One region of the Pseudoalteromonas sp. SR45-6 genome, then DNA from elsewhere that is predicted to be linked to it. Evidence: predicted binding sites of a transcription regulator. Region 1 holds the regulator's gene; the other holds the start of a gene.
What was found. Region 1 encodes sigma-54, which starts transcription at its own class of promoters, with help from an activator protein. Its sites were predicted from a motif close to GTTGGCACGNNNNTNGNNT; they were not measured.

Region 1 (5,217 bases):
ATACAACCATGCTACCTGGTGGCTTTGGGGCGGTGCGTGAACTCACTGATTTATTAATGCTCGAAAATGGTAAATCATTAACCAGCGAAGGCACGAGCTCATGAATAGTGCGCGTTTAATATTATGCGTATTATTTGTCGGCTGCATGGTATGGCTGTGGTATCCGTATTTTTATCAAAGTACCGCCATAAAACAACACCAAGAAGATATAATAGCAAAACCTGATTATACTGCGGTGGCATTAAAACAAACCGCATTTGATGAACAAGGTAAAATTAGCCACAAAGTAACAGCTGCAAAAATGGAACTCTATCAACAGTTAGGGTTCACTTACTTTGAACAACCTATTTTTACACTCTATAATCAACAGCAGACGTGGCAAATTAATGCCGATGAAGCCACCTTATATGAAAATCATCAATTAATTTTAGAAGGTAATGTGGTTGCTAAAAACCTGACCAATAATGCCATGATTGAACATATAAACGCAGATAATATTCAGGTTGATATTGAACTACAAACCATGAGTTCAGAACAACCAGTTGAATTAATCGGACCAAATTTAAAAATCACTGGGCGCGGTCTCCATGCCGACTTAAAAGCCGAAGTGGTAGAACTAATTAACCATACGCGAACCATATATTATGACCAATAAATTTGCTCACTTGCTTGTTATACCAAGCTTATTCATTGCTTTTGCAAGCTTTGCTGAAAATACGACACCACCTGCAGATCAAGTCTCTATCAGTGCTGACACGCAGCTTGCCCAACTGAAAGATAATATCGGTATTTTTGAAAAAAATGTTGAAATCATTCATGGTAACCGCCGTATCAAAGCGGATCGACTTGAAGTCCATAAGCGCGAAGATTTAGGCGATAACAAACAACTACTTGTCGCAACTGGCAGTCCGGCTTACTTTGAAGAAAAACAAACTGATGGCACAGTAATGAGTGCCAGTGCTGATGAAGTCCGTTACGATGTCGCTAAGCGCTATTTAACCTTGGTTGGCAATGCACAAGTCACTCAGGCAGGTCAAAAAATCAATGCCAGAAGCATTACCTATGATATGGACCAGCAACTGATCAGTGCTGAAAAAGGCGCAAGCTCAAGCGATCGTGTGCACACCATTTTGGTACCAGTAGACAGTAAAAAAGACGAATCTAAAGGGCAGCCATGAGTACATTAAAAGCTGAATTTCTAGCAAAAAGCTATAAAGGTCGCCAAGTTGTAAAAAGCGTGGGTTTAGAAGTTAGCGCAGGCAGCATTGTTGGCTTATTGGGTCCTAATGGCGCTGGTAAAACCACCACCTTTTATATGATTGTGGGTTTAGTTCCAAGCGACAAAGGTAAAATCAGTATTGATGATAATGACATCACCTTACTGCCAATGCACAGTCGCGCACGGTTAGGGATTGGCTACCTGCCACAAGAATCATCCATCTTCCGTAAATTAACTGTTTATCAAAACCTGATGGCTATTTTAGAAACTCGTAAAGAGCTGAATAAACAAGCCAGAGAAGAAGCGCTCGACAGCTTACTTGATGAGTTTAGCATTCAACATATCCGCGACAGCCAAGGTATGGCATTATCTGGCGGTGAACGTCGTCGAGTTGAAATTGCACGCGCTTTAGCCGCAAACCCAAAATTTATCTTACTTGATGAGCCTTTTGCTGGCGTTGATCCTATTTCAGTGTTAGATATAAAGAAGATTATTGAACACCTTAAAAACCGTGGTATTGGCGTGCTTATTACCGACCACAATGTACGAGAAACCCTTGATGTTTGTGAAAAAGCCTACATAGTTTCTCATGGGGAGTTAATTGCATCAGGTACCCCTGAGCATGTACTCGCCGACCAAACAGTCCGCGATGTTTACCTGGGCGAGCAATTTAGGCTATAAAGCCACGCTCGGCTAAGTATCTGCTAGACTTAACGATGATAACAATAAAAGGATTGTTAGAGATACATGAGGCAATCACTCCAGCTGCGCATGGGCCAGCAACTTACAATGACACCACAGCTGCAACAAGCAATTCGCTTATTGCAACTCAGTACATTGGATCTCCAGCAAGAAATTCAAGAAGCGCTCGACAGCAATCCATTGTTAGAGCTAGAAGAACATGAATATTCAGACGACACGGCTGGTAAAAACGAACAAAAACAAGATAACGATGACTTAACCGTTAGCGCATCAGCAGACGACAAGCCAAGCGAATATGAACAAGAAAGTAGCGAAGCATTAAGTAAAGAGACCTTAAGTGACGAAATGGCTATGGACGTCACCTGGGACGAATACATGAGTGCTGCGCCAAATACGTCATCTGGGCCAATGCCTGAAGATGAGTCAATTTATCAAGGTGCCTCAACTGAAACCTTGCACGAATATCTAATGTGGCAATTACAACTCACACCTTTTAGTCCAACCGATGAAGCCATTGCCATTGCGATTGTTGAAGCCGTTGACGATTCAGGTATTTTAACCTTGAGCTGCGAAGACATTGCAGAGAGCTTAAATCAAGGTAATAACGAAGAAGAAATCGAACTCGACGAAGTGCAAGCAGTGTTAAAACGCATTCAGTTGTTTGACCCTGTTGGTATTGCTGCGCGCAGCCTACAAGAATGTTTATGTATTCAATTAAATCAATTTGATCCTGCAACTCCTTGGATTAGCGAGACAAAAATGATTTTAACTGATCATATCGATTTATTAGCTAGTCGTGACTATCGCACTTTGATGAAAAAGACTAAGCTTAAAGAAGATGAACTAAAAGAAGTAATGACACTGATCCACAGCCTTAACCCAAAGCCTGCGGATACCATAGTACGCGAAGAATCAGAGTATGTTATTCCTGACGTTTCGGTGAAAAAAATTAAAGGTCGCTGGGTGGTTGAACTCAATCCAGACAGCATGCCAAAAATTAGAGTGAACAGCCAATATGCGGCGATGTCACGCTCTGTAAAATCAAGCACTGACAGCCAATTTATACGCTCGCATTTGCAAGAAGCTAAATGGTTTATTAAAAGCCTAGAAAGTCGTAACGAGACGTTACTCAAAGTAACCAACTGCATTGTTAAACAGCAGCAAGGATTCTTTGAGCATGGCCCTGAGGCCATGCGCCCTATGGTACTAAACGACGTTGCCGAAATGGTTGAGATGCACGAATCAACAATTTCTCGTGTAACCACCCAAAAATACATGCATACCCCTCGTGGTATATTTGAGTTAAAATATTTTTTCTCGAGCCATGTAAGTACTGAGAACGGCGGCGAATGCTCATCGACAGCCATTCGAGCATTGATCAGAAAATTGATCAGTGCAGAAAACTCAGCGAAACCATTGAGTGATAGTAAAATTGCAGATATATTGGCAGAGCAAGGTATCAAAGTAGCTAGACGGACTATTGCAAAATACCGCGAGTCACTGGCTATTCCACCGTCAAATCAACGTAAAAGTTTGATTTAAGGCGTAAAATCACAAGAGGAAAATGCTTATGCAACTAAATTTAACTGGTCGTCATGTAGAAATTACTGATTCATTAAGAGACTATGTAAACAATAAGTTTGCCAAGCTTGAAAGGCATTTTGATCATATCAATAATGTCCATGTCATTCTTGATGTAGAAAAGCTAAGCCAAAAAGCAGAAGCCACATTACATGTCAGTGGCGCTGAATTATTTGCCTCAACTGAGCACCAAGACATGTATGCAGCCATTGACGGACTAATCGACAAACTTGACCGTCAGGTAATTAAACACAAAGAGAAGCACGCTCGACACTAACACTATGAAATTAAGCTCACTTATTTGCCAGGACTGCAGTAAAGCTGCGGTCCTTTTTAATAGCAAAAAACGGATCATTGAATTTATCAGCCAATTGGCTCATGAACAACTTCCTCAGCTATCACAACAAGAAATCCTCAACGCACTACTGTCGAGAGAAAAACTAGGTAGTACGGGTATTGGTCGTGGTATTGCTATTCCTCATGGCCGTATGAGTGGTGTTGAAAACCCGCTAGCAATAATTATAGTGAGTGAATCACCGATTGATTTTGATGCGATAGATAATCGCCCAGTTGATATATTTGTAGCTCTCATCGTGCCAGATGGTGATAGCCAACTTCATTTGAAGACGTTAGCCACAATTGCTGATAAACTCAACGACAAAGATTTTTGTAAACAACTACGTAGCGCAAAAACAGACCAAGATTTGTATCACGTAATTGCTGCGCAATCGTAGCCAAATGAAGGAGAATTTACATGGAGTTAATCATCATCAGTGGGCGTTCTGGCTCAGGTAAATCTGTTGCTCTGCGTGTAGTAGAAGATCTTGGCTATTATTGTGTAGATAATATTCCGGTAAACTTATTACCTTCATTAGTGCGCAGTGTCTCTGATAATTATGACAAAATTGCCGTCAGTATTGATGTCCGTAATTTACCGAAAGAGCAGGAAGAATTTAACGATATTCTTGAATACTTGCCTGGTTTTGCAAATCCGACGCTATTTTATTTAGACAGTGATGATCAAACCCTGATCAAACGTTTTTCTGAAACTCGGCGCTTACATCCATTATCTTTGGACTCTTTGCCACTGGATTTAGCCATCAAGCAAGAAAAAGTATTACTTGATGTATTAACTACTCGCGCTGACTTTATACTTGATACCACTGATCTGAGTGTCCACCAGCTTGCAGAGTCAATCCGTGAAAAGATTTTAGGGAAAAAAGATAAAAAACTAATCATTACCTTTGAATCATTTGGTTTTAAATATGGTATTCCAAAAGAAGCTGATTATGTTTTTGATGCACGCTTTTTACCAAACCCACATTGGGAGCCTGAGCTTAAGCCACTTACAGGCCTTGATCAGCCAGTAAAAGATTATTTAGCCAGCCACAGTATCGTACAAAAATTCACTTGGCAGATCCAAACCTTTGTACAAACTTGGTTACCGCATTTGGAGCGTAATAACCGCAGTTACTTAACAATTGCTATTGGTTGCACCGGTGGTCAACATCGCTCAGTTTATCTAGCGCAAACTATAGGTGAAAGCTTCTCGATGAGCCACAGCAATGTGAAAATTCGCCATCGTGAACAAGAATAACAACTCACGTTTACAGTAAGGAATGTTGATGCGTTTAGAAGATACATTTTTAATAAAAAACAAACTCGGTTTACATGCTCGCGCAGCCAGCGTATTAGCGCAATTAGCTGTGCAGTTT
Region 2 (5,217 bases), on a different contig from region 1:
TGCGTATATACGCATTCTAACTGGGGATGGAGCGTTTATTAGCAAATGATGCTTTATTAGACTCAATAAACGCTTTAATTCTTTTTGTTGGAGTCAGGACAATAGCATTACCAAGCAGTACTAAACTAAAGCCGATAAACGTATTGGCTTGCCAACTAAAACCTTCAAATAATGTACTTAAAGTCACTGCAACTAATGGAAATAACACAATCACATAGCTGGCACGTTCTGGGCCGATATTTTTTAGTAGTGCAAAGTAACATGCAAATGCAATAACCGTCCCAAACACCGATAAATAAACTAATGAATACCAGTAGCTTGCTGGGGCCGACAGGCTAAAATCGGCACCGCTGATGATTACATATACAAATAAACCAATAGCGCTGTATAACATGCCCCATGCATTGCCCTGCATGACGCCAATACGTTGTTGAGAGTTACGCACGCTGATCATATTCCCTAATGAAGCCACAAAGGTGCCAGCTAAGGCAAGTAGCAAACCGACCAACGCCCCATTACTCAAGTCGAACTGCTGTAATTGTGGCCAAAACAGACTGATGATGCCTAATACCCCTATCAATGCACCCGTATAAATACGTTTAGCGATGGGTTTACCAAAAAATAATCGGGTATTTACAATGTTCATTAATAACAACATTGAAAAGGCGATTGATGCCATGGCTGACGTTAAATAATGTTGTGCCCAGTAAAGTACTAAGTAATTAAGGCCAAAGTTACACAGTGCTAGTAATACGAAAAAGCCATGATCGCGACGACTATAATTCATCGGTAATTTTTTAATATTCACCCATACCCACATTAGAATTGCAGCCAAACTAAAGCGATAAAATAGTGAAACTTCAACGGCGATATCGCCAAGTTGAAATTCGATTGCGAGCCAGGTAGAGCCCCAAATTAAAACGGTTAGTGCATAAAGCACGATACTTTTCATGGCCTTGGTCCATTATGTCGATTAAGTGTTTATTTTAAGATACTTCTGTATACTTAACATACACAGAAAACTATAAATGCAACCTATACAGATTGTACGGCTTTAAGGTGTCTACTATGTCGCTGGTGATCAGCAAAACCAACCATGACTTTTTATATCAGCAAGTAATGCAGCTGGTGCGTGAGCTGAGTGAGCAGGGGACGCTATTACCAGGCGAAAAACTCCCCTCATTACGTAAAATGGCCACTAAGCTTAATGTCAGTATTCCGACGGTGAAATTGGCTTACCAATCACTTGAGGCACAAGGTTTGGTTGAAGCACGAGAAAAGTCAGGCTATTTTTTAAAAACGGCACACACCCAGTTAGCACGGCCAAAGCGGGTTAAACTCAATCGTGAGCCAGTTTCGGTCAACATGCAGGTATTAATTGAGCAAGTGTATGATGCAATTCATCAAGCCGATGTCGTACCGTTTGGCATTGCTAATCCTGTTGCTGCCGCTCCAACTGATAAAATGCTAAGTCGTACGATGCGCCGGGTTATGTCGATTGCCGGCAGTCGCGCCATAAATTATGGTGCGATGGATGGTTTTGCACCATTGAAAAAGCAGTTAATCCATCGTTATTTAGATTTTGGCATTGGTGTTGACTCGCAAGAACTTGTGATCACCAACGGTGCTCAAGAAGCACTGGCGATCGCGCTAAAATGTGTCACTAAAGTAGGTGATGTGGTGGCGATCGAGTCACCTTGTTATTTTGGTATCATTGAATTGATCGAAAGCCTGGGCCTCAAGGCGCTCGAGATCCCGCTGTGTCCTGATGATGGGATCTGGCTTGATGATCTGAGCCTGGCTTTACATGATCACGATATTAAAGCCTGTGTGTTCTCTACTTCGATCAATAATCCTGTGGGTAGTTTTATGCCTGATCATAAGCGTAAACAATTAGTAGAGTTATTGGAATCTCAAGATGTGATGCTAATTGAAGATGATGTGTATGGTGATTTACATTTTACCCCACAGCGTGGTACACCCGCTCAGGCTTACTCAACAAAAGGGTTGGTATTAACCTGTGCATCGTTTTCTAAAACTGCGGCGCCGAGTTATCGTGTTGGCTGGTTGATTGCCGGAAAGTTTGCTGCCAAAGCGCGTCGCTATAAGCGTGCATTGAGTTGTTCTACTTCATTGATCAATCAATGGACGTTATATGAATTTATAGTCAGTGGTGATTATGATCGTAATATAAAACTACTGCGACAGCGTCTACGTTCTAATAAAGAACGAATGATCTGGTGTTTACAACAGGCCTTTCCGAGTACCGCTAGGATCAGCGATCCGCAAGGCGGATGTGTGATCTGGATTGATTTAGGTGCGGCTTACGATAGTGTAAAACTATTTCAACTGGCATTAGAAAGTGGCATTAGCATTACTCCGGGCTATATTTTTTCAGCCACTAATAAATATCGCAGTTGTATTCGATTAAGTTATGGTTTGCCATGGGGTGAAAAAATTGAACAAGCTATTATAAAGCTAGGTGAGTTAGTGCATTTAGCGAAGAAATAGCATGGCATAAAAAAGCAGCACCTTTAAAAAAGAGTGCTGCTAAAGGGATATCAAACTTTTAGCGTTTAGAACCTGAGTTCAAGCTAGTTATTTTGTTTATAACTAAATAATTGGTAGTCTTTCAATTCTGGGACTAGTTTAACTAATTGTTGCTCTTGATCAGCAATGGTTGAAAAATTACCGCACAGTGCATCAGCGCGTTTTTCAAGTTGGTTAGCTTGTTGCTCAACTTTGGCTTCAATTTCAGCCCCCATATTTTCCATGCGTTGTTCAAAGGCTTGCATATCGCCACCAGAGCCCATTAGTTCTGAACCTACAGCCATTAAAATACTACCCATCGATTGCATCATCGCAGCTTGTACAGCGCTTTCTATTTGCTCATCAAATTGGCTTTCAAAGTTTTCGCCAAACTGGCTAAAGCTTTGTTGGCCCATTACAAAAGCGCCTTGTTGGTAAAAGGTGTTTTGTACTTCTACCTGAATATCAGCCATTAATTCATTAATGCTATCTAGGCCATCGATATTAAATGCATTGGCGACTTCTTCAATGGCGACCCCGGCAATTTTAACGCCTTCAAGAGCAATGTTCGCGACTTCTGGTAATTGGCTACGCAGACTGTCTGAATAATTACTGATCGCTTGGTGTTGTTGACTGTTGAGTGCCAAAGTTTGGCCATCAATCATTAACTCGCCACTATTTATAAAAGTCATAGTGTGGTTATCAGCTGTAAAAATTTCTAATTCATTTGGCTTAATACGCACATCATTTTTAAATTCAACGTCACATGTGTCGCCGCTAAAAGAAATATTCGTCTCATTGTCATTGTGTGCCATTGCCCCTGTGGCAATGAATAAAGAACTTATTAATAGTAATTTTTTCATTTTTATTTCCTGCTAATTTGTTGATTATGACCAGTACGCATTTAACGTATTTAATACTTATCAAGTTTAATGCCAATAATTATTGGCATTTAAAAACAATGGGTTAATTGTTTTTTGCCCTTTTTTAATTGCAGTTAAATGTTATAAAAAAGCCATTTTTTAGTCATTTTGACTAATTTGCATTAATGCATAAAAGATACTTATCGTTTCGATAAAAAACTCTCACTTTCCAGAACTCAAATTTAGCGCTATTTATTCACAATATCGACATAACACTATTTTAGAATTGCGTTATGGCTTTATTTTGGTGCTTTTTCATACGATGAAATAGTGCTGAACATTTTTAATTTACCAATGATAGTGATAAAAAATCCTTAATTGGTCTCAAACACTTTATGGAGTGGGTTGTGGGTAAGACATTTAGTTACGATGCGCTAGATGACGATTTTGTTGAAGACGAGTACGAAATGGTCGGGCGTAATCAACACGACAAGAATAAGCAAAAGGTTAAGAAAAAGTTGGAAGACTACCTTGAGCAAAAACGCTTGCGTAAAAACTTGGGCGATGATGACTTAGATGAGTATTTAAACGACTAAGAGATAATTTAAATAAAGAGGCAATTTGCCTCTTTATTGCTTTTAGAGTTTAGATATTACTGCTTTTAAGGGCTTTGATAATAGCACCTTCGATTTGTTGCGGTTTGGTAAATGGTGCAAAGCGTTTAATTGCCTCGCCGTCGCGGCCAACTAAAAACTTAGTGAAATTCCATTTTATTTTGCGGGTTAAAAATCCAGGTAAGGCTGATTTTAAATGCCTGAATACGGGGTGGGCGTTTTCGCCATTAACATCAATTTTGCTCATCATCACAAAATCAACACCGTAGTTAATTAAACAACCTTGCGCTATTTCTTTTGCGCCGCCAGGCTCTTGTTTGCCGAATTGATTGCACGGAAAACCAATAATTACTAACCCTTGATCAGCGTATTTTGCATGTAATTGTTGTAAACCTTCGTACTGTGGAGTGAAGCCACATTTACTGGCAGTGTTGACAATTAACACAACTTTGCCTGCGAAATCTGAAAAATCAATGCTTTGGCCTTGCAGATTGCTGGCTGAAAGTTGATAGAAGTCGTTCATGTTGCTCTCTTGTTATTGTTGTTTGTTAAATTCTATCCTGAGTTGTGACAGACATACAGCTTAAATTATCATCATATTGCATAGACCATTTTATTTTAACTTGCATGATTAAAGCTTGTGAGTAAATGTTCAATCAATAATCGCACTCTGTACGGCATTAAATCTTTACGTGGATACACTAACCAAGAGGCATTGTCTGTTACCTGAAACTCATCAAGTAAGGTAATTAGTTGCCCGTTTTCAATATACTTATCAACAATATCAGTGGCTAAATGGGCAATGCCCAAGCCTGCTAATGTCGCAGATAATAGTGCGCGCGGATGGTTACTGCGCCAGTTGCCGGCAACTTTTACCTCTTTAATATCGCCGGCAAAATTAAATCGCCAACGTTTCCCCATGGCAATTAAGCAATTATGAGCGGTTAATTGTTGAGGCGTAGTTGGGGTTGGGTGATGTGCTAAATATTCTGGACTGGCAACGAGAGTCATGATTCGCGGGCTAAGTGGTCGTGCAATTAAGTTAGAGTCTTGCATGCGGCCAAAACGGATCGCTAAATCAAAACCTTCTTCAACTAAGTCGACATTACGATTGTTGAAGTCCATATCTACTTCAACCTCAGGGTAGCGTTTTACAAACTCAACAATTTTAGGTGCTACATGACATGCAACAAATTCACCAGCACCAGAAA

Region 2: H5158_RS03260 (YggN family protein) is a predicted target of sigma-54. The motif match lies at 3,451-3,469, and genes of this name have one in related genera.

Annotation. Positions count from the first base shown of each region.
Region 1 covers NZ_JACJDM010000049.1:11,956-17,172, forward strand. The annotation lists gene kdsC (3-deoxy-manno-octulosonate-8-phosphatase KdsC) at 1-104, shown strand, start outside; gene lptC (LPS export ABC transporter periplasmic protein LptC) at 101-655, shown strand; gene lptA (lipopolysaccharide transport periplasmic protein LptA) at 645-1,178, shown strand; gene lptB (LPS export ABC transporter ATP-binding protein) at 1,175-1,900, shown strand; gene H5158_RS17660 (RNA polymerase factor sigma-54) at 1,967-3,463, shown strand; gene hpf (ribosome hibernation promoting factor) at 3,492-3,779, shown strand; gene ptsN (PTS IIA-like nitrogen regulatory protein PtsN) at 3,784-4,236, shown strand; gene rapZ (RNase adapter RapZ) at 4,257-5,099, shown strand; gene H5158_RS17680 (HPr family phosphocarrier protein) at 5,128-5,217, shown strand, end outside.
Region 2 covers NZ_JACJDM010000004.1:76,955-82,171, reverse strand. The annotation lists gene H5158_RS03270 (DMT family transporter) at 17-952, opposite strand; gene H5158_RS03265 (PLP-dependent aminotransferase family protein) at 1,069-2,511, shown strand; gene H5158_RS03260 (YggN family protein) at 2,595-3,392, opposite strand; gene H5158_RS03255 (PA3496 family putative envelope integrity protein) at 3,800-3,988, shown strand; gene H5158_RS03250 (glutathione peroxidase) at 4,038-4,529, opposite strand; gene H5158_RS03245 (LysR family transcriptional regulator) at 4,625-5,217, opposite strand, start outside.